2 regions of the Micromonospora sp. NPDC047187 genome follow, and region 2 is predicted to be linked to the other one. Evidence: riboswitches for the same ligand, from Rfam matches in the RefSeq annotation. Region 2 holds a riboswitch; the other holds the start of a gene.
What was found. Region 2 has a riboswitch for cyclic di-AMP ahead of ABZ794_RS11365 (C39 family peptidase). Riboswitches for the same ligand answer to the same signal wherever they lie in the genome.
Positions count from the first base shown of each region.

Region 1: it holds a riboswitch for cyclic di-AMP, as region 2 does, so the genes downstream of both, ABZ794_RS25480 (hypothetical protein) here and ABZ794_RS11365 (C39 family peptidase) in region 2, are expected to answer to the same signal.

Region 1 is NZ_JBEYUF010000020.1:9,658-14,535, forward strand. Features, by position in the region: gene ABZ794_RS25465 (PfkB family carbohydrate kinase) at 1-131, opposite strand, end outside; gene ABZ794_RS25470 (SRPBCC family protein) at 334-801, shown strand; gene ABZ794_RS25475 (hypothetical protein) at 953-1,462, opposite strand; gene ABZ794_RS25480 (hypothetical protein) at 1,605-2,618, opposite strand; cyclic di-AMP (ydaO/yuaA leader) riboswitch at 2,675-2,806, opposite strand; gene ABZ794_RS25485 (cation diffusion facilitator family transporter) at 2,925-3,842, opposite strand; gene ABZ794_RS25490 (AAA family ATPase) at 3,949-4,878, opposite strand, start outside.
Region 2 is NZ_JBEYUF010000005.1:64,276-69,153, reverse strand. Features, by position in the region: gene ABZ794_RS11370 (alpha/beta fold hydrolase) at 1-723, opposite strand, end outside; gene ABZ794_RS11365 (C39 family peptidase) at 848-1,696, opposite strand; cyclic di-AMP (ydaO/yuaA leader) riboswitch at 1,929-2,069, opposite strand; gene ABZ794_RS11360 (hypothetical protein) at 2,354-3,124, opposite strand; gene ABZ794_RS11355 (hypothetical protein) at 3,260-3,682, opposite strand; gene ABZ794_RS11350 (acyltransferase) at 3,774-4,878, opposite strand, start outside.

The sequences.
Region 1 (4,878 bases), on a different contig from region 2:
ACGTCGACTCCGAGGGAGATCACCATCCGGGCCTGCCAGACGCCCTGCCCGCCAGGGTGCAGGTGCAGCTCGGGGTGGTCGTTGGGCTGGTCCACGGTCACCGTCAGCTGTGGAGTGGGCGCGAATACCATCACGTGCCCGCTCATCGGTCGTCGCCGTTCATGCTGGCCGCCCTCCGGCATCTTCGGAAGATTTTGTACTAACCGACCTTAGTGGCGCAGGTGGTGGCGGGTCGTCGCATCGGCCCGGTCCGCGCGGCGCTGAGGGCCCGGGGCGTTGCCAGCCAGACATCGGTACGGGACGATCGGGCGACCAACGACGGCGGGAGACGGTGTGCTCAGCAGCGATACCTTCAGCTACACCGTCCAGGCCCGGTGCTCACCCGCCGAGGCGGCAGCGTTGCTCAGCGACCTGACCCGGCAGGGCGAGCTGCATCCGCTGATCGTCCGGGTTCGCCGGGTGCCGCCCCGGCCCGGCGCCCAGGCCAGCTACACGATCAACGACCGGTTGGCGGCGGGTCCGCTGCGCTTCCGGACCACCTACCACGCGGACGTGCTGATCAACGAGGCCGACGAGATCGTCATGGTGGCCCGCCAGTGGCCGGCCACCACAGTGCGAAACCACACCCGACTGCGCGCCGAGCCGGACGGCCTGGTCCGCATCGACGTCGAGATCACCCTGACCGCGCCGACGCCGCTGTTCCGGTACGCGTTCCGCCAGGCCCAGGCCGCTCATCTCGCCCTCGCCACCCGGCTGGGCGCCGCCCTCGACCGCACCGGCACCCCCCCAAACCCGGCCTGACCAGCCCCCCGCCCCACCCTGCCCCGCCCCACCCCCTGCGTCGATCTTGCAGTTTCGGTTGTCGATATCGGTGGGATGCCACATGTGTCGGGACAGTAAGTGCAAGATCGCGGGGCAGGGCGGGGCGCGACGTGCTTGGCGGGGGTTGCGTCTAGATCGTTGTTGCGGCGCGATCACGGGTTGTGCGGGCCGCTCGGGTGGCGGGACGCCGGCCCCACGGCTTGTAGGTGGACAGCACCGTCGCGATGACCATCAGGCTGGTCGACACCGCCGGCGCGATGACCAGGTCGGCGCGATCCCGGGCGGGCAGGGCGGCCCCGACCGCTCCGGCGTGACGCAGGTTCGGGGTGAGCAGGAACAGCACCAGCCCGACCATCACCGTGGTCAGCACGAGCTTGACCAGCACCCAGCGGTGGCGCAGCAGGCCCCACGGGGTGAGCAGTGAGCTGGCGACGCCGATCAGCCAGACCAGGACGCTCAGCGGCGCGAACAGCACAGTGCCGACCAGGGCCGTGACCGGATAGACCACCGCCGGGTCGGCGCCCCGCTGAACGGCGATGCCGAGGGTGAGCAGCACCAGGTCGGCGCCGAGCCAGCCGAGCGAGGTGACCAGGTGCAGGGTGAGCAGCGCCTTGCGGGTGCTGGGTCGGATCCGAGGCATACCGCGATGCTGCCCGCCGACCGCTGCCGGGTCGTCCGACGAGCGACGACATCAGGGGTACGCCCGGCGACGTAGCCCGGCCCCGGACGCACGTGATGCCTGTGAGCCACCGGGGTGACTCACAGGCATCACGACGCGTGGGTCAGTAGACCGACAGGTGTACGTGGTTGGTGTGGTCGGTCGACGGGGTGCCGTGCGCCCCGCTGTACGACTTCCACCCGCTGCTGGGCAGCCAGATCTGCCTGTACCAGATCACGTAGAGCACGGCGAGCCGGTCCGCGTTGCGGATGAAGTACGCGGCCAGGTTGTTGCCGTACGTCTTGTCGCCGCCGGTGGCGTCCCCGCCGAAGCCGCCCTTCTGCGCCGCGAAGTCGCAGGCCCGGCCCTTCGGGTGTTCACCGGAGCCGCTGGGGCGGTGGCACGAGACGTACCGGGTGAATCCTGCGGCCTTGGCCTGGTTGAGCGCGTGCAGGGTGCGTGGGGTGATGCAGCCGTTGGCCGGGGTGGGGTCGTTGACGCTGCACGACTCGGAGGGCCAGGAGCCGTCGGAGTTGCGCGGTGCGGCCTTTGCGTTGGCGCTGGAGGTGCCCCGGTTGGAGCCGCCGTCGGCGGTGGTCTGCGGTTTGGGTGTGGTGGCCACGGTCAGGGCCCGTTCGGCCTGCTCCTTGCGCTTGGCCATCACCGCGACCTGCTTGCGCTGTTCGTTGATCTCGCCGTCCAGGGCGATCCGGGTGCGGTTGGCCTTGTCCTTGCTGTTCAGCAGGTCGCGCAGCACCCGGTCTTCGTTGGCCGCCACCGCGTCCAGCGCGGCCGCCCGGTCCATGAAGCCTTCCGGAGTGTTGCTGTTGAGCAGCGCCGACATCGCACCGAGCCGGCCGGTGCGGTAGGCCACCTCGGCGATCTCGCCGACCTTGCCGTTGCGCTGGCCGATCTCGACCTCGATGGTCGTCAGCTGGGTGGCGAGCTGCTTCTGCCGTTGCACGGAGGTGTCCAGGGCGCGCTTCGCGTCCAGGTAGCCCTTGCTGGCCGCCTCGAGTTGGGCGCGCAACGCCGGGGTGCCGCCCTCCTCGTCGGAGTCGGGTGCGGCGGCCCGCAGGCCGGTCGGGGGGGAGGCCGAGGCGGTGCCGGCCGGAAGCGCGACGCCGAGGGCGAACATCGCGACGATCAGTGCCGCCAGTCGGGCGGCGGGTGGTCGTGCTGGTGCCACTGCGCATGTCCTTCCGTCAGCCGCCGACCGGGTTAGCTGACGGGTTCGGGACGGAAGATCCCTACCGCTGACGCGGATACACCCCAGGAACATGGTTCCCCGGTTCGCCCAGTTGGGCGATTAGGCGGCGACCGCCACCGGCGCCGGGAGGGCGCCGCCTGGTGGAGGCCGGGACCGAGCCTACCGGTGCCGATGGGGCCGCTGCAGCCAATGTGACGGACGGTGCGTGCGTCAGCACGGAAAATTACGGCTCCGTCACCATTCGATGGAGCCGCACGCTCCGGAAGCGGCGCCGGGCTCGATCTGCAACGTCGCGTGCTCGATGCGGAAGTCGTCGTGCAGGGCCGTACGCGCCGCGGTGAGCACCGCGCCGACCTCCGCGCCGGGTGCCATGGTCAGGTGAGCGGAGGCCACCTCCATGCCCGAGGTGAGCGTCCAGACGTGCAGGTCGTGCACCTCGACGACACCGGGGACGGCGGCGAGCCGGTCGTGCACGGCGGTCACCTGGAGGTGTTCCGGGGCGGCCTGCACCAGGATGCGGACGGCGGCGCGGGCCAGCCGCCAGGTGCGCGGAAGGATGAACACGCCGATGGCGACCGCGACCAGGGGGTCGGCCCACCACCAGTCGGTGACGGTGATGAGCAGCGCCGCGCCGATGACGCCGAGCGAGCCGAGCAGGTCACCGAGCACCTCCAGGTAGGCGCCCTGGAGGTTGATGCTCTCCCGGGCTCCGGCGCGCAGCAGCGCGAAGGCGGCGATGTTGGCGAGCAGGCCGAGCACGGCCACCGCGAGCATCGGGCCGGCGACGACCTGGTGCGGGTCGCCGAAGCGGCGGATCGCCTCGATCACCACGTAGATCGCGACGCCGGAGAGCAGGACGGCGTTGGCCAGCGCGGCGAGCACCTCGAGTCGGTAGAGCCCGAAGGTGCGCTGCGGGTCGCCGGTGGCCCGCCGGGTCGCCGTGATGGCGGCGAGCGCCATCCCGATGCCGAGCACGTCGGTGAACATGTGCCCGGCGTCGGAGAGCAGGGCGAGCGAGCCGGTGTGCAGGGCGGCCACCGCCTCGACCACCATCAGGGTGGTGAGCAACCCGAATGCCGCCCAGAGTCGACCTCGGTGCTGGTGTGCGGCATTGGCGACGGACCCATGGTGGTGGTCATGACCTGCGCCCACGAGAACCACCTTCCGCCGCTGGTCGGGACCCGGTCAAATGTATGCTCACATCGCTATGTGTGCAAGTGTACGGGCGGCGCCTTGCGCCGGCGGCAGTCCGCGCGCGTCAGCCGGTCGGGTCGATGGTGGTGAGCCGCTGGGTGGCCCGGGAGAGCGCCACGTACAGGGTGCGCACCCCGGCACCCGGATCCGCCCGGATCTCGCTCGGCGCGACCAGCACCACCCCGTCGTACTCCATGCCCTTGGCCTCCAGGCTGGTCACCACCTGCAACCTCGGCGCGCCGAGCGCGCCCAGCCACCCGGCGACCTCGTCCCGGCGGGGGACCGGCGTGATCACCCCGACCGTCCCCTCCACCTCGGCCAGCAGGCCGGCGGCGGCCTCCACTGTCGCGGTCTCCAACCCCGTCGCGGGCACCACCAGCTCCACCGGCTCGACCCCCGTGGAGCGGACGGCGGTCGGCAGCGGCAGGTCCGGGTAGAGCCGACGGATCTCCGCCGCCGCCACCGCGAAGATCTCCGCCGAGTTGCGGTAGTTGGTGGTGAGCGTGAAGTCGTGTCGCTTGCGCCGGCCCAGCGCCTGGTCGCGGGCCCGGGTCAGCTCCTCCGGATCGCCGGTCCACGCGGTCTGCGCGGGGTCGCCCACCACGGTCCAGGAGGCCAGTCGGCCGCGTCGACCGATCATCCGCCACTGCATCGGCGAGACGTCCTGCGCCTCGTCCACCACCACGTGCGCGTACTCCCGGTAGTCCTCCGGACGCTCCCGGGCCGCCGCGCGGGCGGCCCGCTGCCGTTCACCGAGGGTGCTCAGCTCACGGACGCCGCCGGCGAGCTGGAACGGATCGCGTCGCGCGCGGGCCGGCTGCGCGGGCTTACCGAGCAGCGCGTCCAACTCGTCCAGCAGTGCCACGTCGGCGATCGTCAGCCCGGCCGGGTCCAGGTTCCGGTACGCGGCGTTGAGCAGCCGGATCTCCGCCGAGGAGAGGATCCCCCCGGCGTACCGGCGTAGCCGGTCCGGTTGCGCCAGCCAGCCGAGCAC
Region 2 (4,878 bases):
CAGCACCGCCGCCGGGTCCTCCACGTGCGCGTTGTGCCCGAGGCCGGGCAGCGTGGCGACCGGTACGCCGTACTCCTTGAGCTGTTCGTCGGTGACCATCGGGTCGTTCTCCCCGCGTGCCAGCAGCACCGGCACGTCGGTCGCCGCGAGCAGCGCGGCCAGGTCGGGCTCGCCGACGGCGAAGGCGGCCGGGTCCATGGCGAGGCGCCACCGGCCGTCGACCTGGCGCAGCCCGGCGTCCACCACCGGGTGGTCCGGCGAGACCAGGCCGGCCAGCCCGGAGACCCGCAGGTAGCGGCGAGCCGCCTCGGTGCGGCTGGCGAACCAGCTCACCGGGCGGGCGGCGACTTCGGCGGCGCGGGTCAGCTCAGCGGGTGACCAGAGTGCCTTGATGCCCAGCCCGACGACCGCGTCCACCGGCGTTCCGGCGTCGCGGGCGGCAAGCGCGAGACCGACCACCCCGCCCAGCGAGTGCCCGAGCACCACCAACCGGTCGTCGGGGGCGAGCGCCTGCGCGACCTGCTGGGCGAAGCCCGGGAAGGAGTACGACGGCAGCGGCGACGCCCAGCCGTGGCCGGCGAGGTCCGGTGCCAGCCACCGCCCGGGCCAGTGCTGCTCGAGGTACGGGGCCCAGGGCAACCACACGTCCCCGGTCGCTCCCATGCCGTGCAGCAGCAGCAGGACCGGCCTGCGGCCGGCGTGACCACCCGTCTTCTCCACCACGGCCGCAGTCTCCCACGGTTCACGGTCGGGTACGAGAGCCGTCGATGACGGGACCACGCGGACAGACGCCGCGGGCGCCGGCCCCTTGTGGAGGACGGCGCCCGCGGCGGTCAGCGTGCCCGGGTCAGGCGGAGTAGCCCCGGCTGGTGATCCAGTTGGCCAGGTCGATCGTGGTGATCCAGTACGACGGGTCGGCCGGGTTCGCCGAGTCGGCGATGCGTACGGTGCGGCCGTTGTCCTTGTAGCCCACGACGGCGATGTAGTGCCCGCCGCCGTAGGAGTGCCAGCCGCCGTCGGTGTCGGTGGCGTCGCCGACGACGTTGGCCACCACGCCCCGGCCGTCGGTGATGGCCTTCACCACGTCGGCCTGGAGCCGGTCCATCTGGGCCGGGCTGGGCGCGCCGGGGAACATCCGGGTCCGGTACGGGGAGCCCTTCACCTCGGCGTTGAGCACTCGGGTGGTGTCCTCGGCCGAGTTGGTGCCCATCTCGGTGGTGCCCAGCTCGGCGCCGAGCTCCTCCTGGGTGCGGTCGATGCCGGCGGCGCTGAGCGCGTTCCGGGTGGCCGCCGGGCCGCAGTTGTAGTAGGTGTTCTGCGCCTCGTAGTCGTAGTCGAGCACCTTGGTCGCGGGCGGCTTCGGCCGCTCCGGCTTCCGGGTGAGGTCCGGGTTGCTGCTGGCCTTGGCGGCGGGCGACGCGGCGCTGGTGGCCGGGGCGGCAGTGGTCGGTGCGGCGCTGGCCGAGGGGGAAGCCTCCCGAGCCTCGCCGCGGGAGGCGGCGACGTCGCTGCGCATCTCGGCGACAGTGGTCGCGGTGCGCTGGCCGGCCGGGGCGTCGTCGGCAGTGGTGAGCAGGGCGCCGGTGGTGGTGGCGATCGCGAGGGCCGCGGCGGAGGCGGCGACGATCTGGTACGGGCGCTCGGTGGCGAGGCGGCGGAGCTGACGCTGCAGGGTGTGCTTCACGGGGTCCTCCACGGATCGGGGGGAGAGCGGCACACCGGGGCCGGACCGGTATCCGGGCAGGCGCCAGCGCGCGGACCGTGGTCCGCGGATGGTGAACCGCTCAGGGGAACGCCCGGCGTGGCCGGGCGGGGAAGGCGATGACCCGGGGGTCAGCTCACCGTCACTGGACGGATGAGCGGGTGCACCGCCGCGCCGTGGAGGCGAGGGAACAACCGAGGGGTGGAAAGGTGCTGCACGAGGATGGGACTCCTTCCGACACCGCCTACCGGGTTAGCTGACGGATTCGGGCGGGAAGACGCCCTACCGCGGGCCGTGGCTCGCGGATTCACCCCGGACTTACTGGTGGGTCCCCGGTTCGTTGATCACGATTAAGCGGGTCGGTGCGGCGTCGCGTCTTGCGATCGGTTACCGCACCGGACGGGACGACACTACTGGCGTCTCAACGCCCTGCCAAGCCAGGTTCACCTGCGTAAACCCCAATTGGCGCGACAATTTCTGCGCGTATTGCCGATGATGTGACTCGATGGGACAACCGGTTACGGCGACGCCTGCGGGCGACAACCGGACAGGCCGCAAAGAACGCGGCCACAATCGCGGGATCAATGCCGCCGATCGCGTCGGACGTCCGATTTCCCGATTGGGTGACCGGCCTCACATCACGGATTGGGCTCAACCCACCCGGGCCGGGCGCCACAGTGCCACGACGGCGGGACGCAACGCCCCGGCCACCGTGCGGCGCGCGGGTACCAGGGTCGGGCGGAGCCGGGCCGCCGCCGCGTACGCCTCCTCGGCGAGGGCACGAGCCGACTCGGCGGCCAACTCCGCGTCACGCCAGGCGGCCCGCTCACGGCCGGCGGCCACCTGGTAGTCGGCCAGCCGCGCATCCCGGACCACCCGGCTGATCAGCACCTCCTGCTCGACCGGGTGCCGCCGGGGATCCCAGCCGCGCCGGTGCCCGAACACGTCGCCGAGCTGCGCCATGGTCAGCTCCCCCCGCCAGTACGCAGCCATCACCGCCCGGTGCAGATAGCGCTCCCGGGCGGCGTACTCGGCGGGGGTGTGCGGGGTCTGCGGGGTGGGCAGCGCACCGGCGCCAGCGAAGCGACGCGCTGCGGTGTCCGCCTCGTCGTACCCGATCCAGGCCCGCTCCAGCTGCTCCTGAGCAGTCAGCCAGGCGGCACGCCGCCGCTTGGCGGTGGTGGCCGCGCCGGCCGCGGCGACGGCCACCTCCTCGGCGTAGCGGCGCAGGTCCACGGCCTCGGCGGCGGCCACCTCCCGAGGAGTGGGCCCGGCCGGGAGCGGGTCGTCAGTGGGCCGGTCCCGTTCGGGGCGGGCGGCCAGCACGGAGAGCAGGCCCAGGGTCAGCAGGAACAGCGTCGACCAGATGGCGGCGGCCCGCGGCACCTCGGTCACGAACTGGTAGAAGACGACTGTCTCCATGGTCGGCACCTCGGGGAGGATGAGCAGTGCGATGGGGAGCCGCGCCGATCAGCGGGCCACTGTGGGCCACGGGTCGGCGGGTCAGGGAGCGGGTGGGTCGACAGGGCACGGTGGCGGGACGGTCGTCCCGGTGGCTCAGCGCCCGGGTGGGGCCCGGGAAGCCCGACCGCTCGTACCGTCGAGGAGGGGCAGCCGGCCGAATTCGGCCGCGCGGACCGGCAGCACGCCGGCCGCGATGGCGCCCTGATCATCGGGGAGCGCCACCGGCGTGTCGACCGACCATGTCGGGACGGACTCCTCGGCGGCCTCCGGCGGTATCGCCGCGGCCGGGCGGGCAGCACCGGGTGCCGCGGAGTGCCGGCAGGAGGCCGCCAGCGGGCCGGCGGCGACAGAGGCCGGCACCGCGCTCGACGTCGGCACCGGGCCGGGTGTTGCCGTGGTGGCCGTGGCCGGGCCTGCGCCGAGCGCCAGGGCCGCGACGACGGCGAGGCTGGTCAGCACCCGAGTCGCCCAGCGCGCCACCCACCACAGCGGACAGGTGAACGCGACCGGAAGCACGCCCCAACGCTACCGTCGCGCCGAGCCGGGCGCACCGACCACGGGCGTGTCGGATCGCGCCGCGCCGACCCGTTGACCAGGGTGGACGTTGTCAGCGCAGGTCGACGTACGGTGATCGCCCGCCGGCCTGACCGACCTCGTCGGCAGGTCCGTCGACCTTGCCGCGGGCGCTGCTTGCGGGGTCCCGTGCGTCGTCGTCGCCGGCCGCGCGTTGTCGGGGGACGGGCGCCGGACGGGCCGCACGGCGCGGCGCGAGCCGGCGCATCATCGGGGTTTCGACGAAGCGGTGCAACAGCCCGGCGAGGATCAGGTTCGCCGCCAGGAAGCCGAGCACCACGGCCGGGCCACGCCAGCCCGCGAAGCCGATCCCCCAGGTCCCGCTCCAGCGCAGCACGCTCGTCATCACCAGCACGTGCACCAGGTAGAAGGCGAACGAGACCTCACCGAGCCAGACCAGCGGCCGGGACCGCCACGGCGAGCGCCGACCCCGCACGTCCGCGTCCGCGGCCGCGGTGATCACCAACAGGTACGCGACCGCGAGCAGCGTGGTCCACAGCTCGGCGCGGATCCACTGCGCGGCCGCCACCCAGGTGACCAGGAAGATCCCGCTGGCCACTGTCAGACCGGGACCGCGCCACAGCCCCCGGCGCATCAACTCGGCAGCCACCGCGCCCAGCCAGAACTCCAGCGACCGTACCGGCGGGAAGATCTGGGTGAACCACCAGCGGCTCACCTCCGGCACCAACTCCTGCGCCGGCCAGAGCGCGAGGATCAGCAGCGGCAGCGCGACGATCAGCGTCCAGAGCAGCTTCGGTCGGGCCCGGCGCAGCAGCGGCAGCGCCAGCGGCAGACAGAGGTAGAAGAAGAACTCGCAGGACAGCGACCAGCTGACGGTGTTGATGCTGTAGAACCAGCCCGGCCGGGGGTCCCACGCCTGCAACAGCAGCAGGTTCTCCAACGCCGCCGCCGGCAGGACCGGGTCGGCGAACCACCAGGCGACCACGAGCGTCGCCGCGAACAGCACCAGGTGGTTCGGGTAGATCTTGGCGATCCGTCGCCGCCAGAAGGTACGCCGGGAGTCGCCCTCGCGGGCCGACCAGACCAGCACGAAACCGCTGAGGATGAAGAAGAACTGCACCCCGGAGAGACCGAGGGTGAACAACGCGTCGATGACGGCCTTGTAGTCCGGCTCGGCG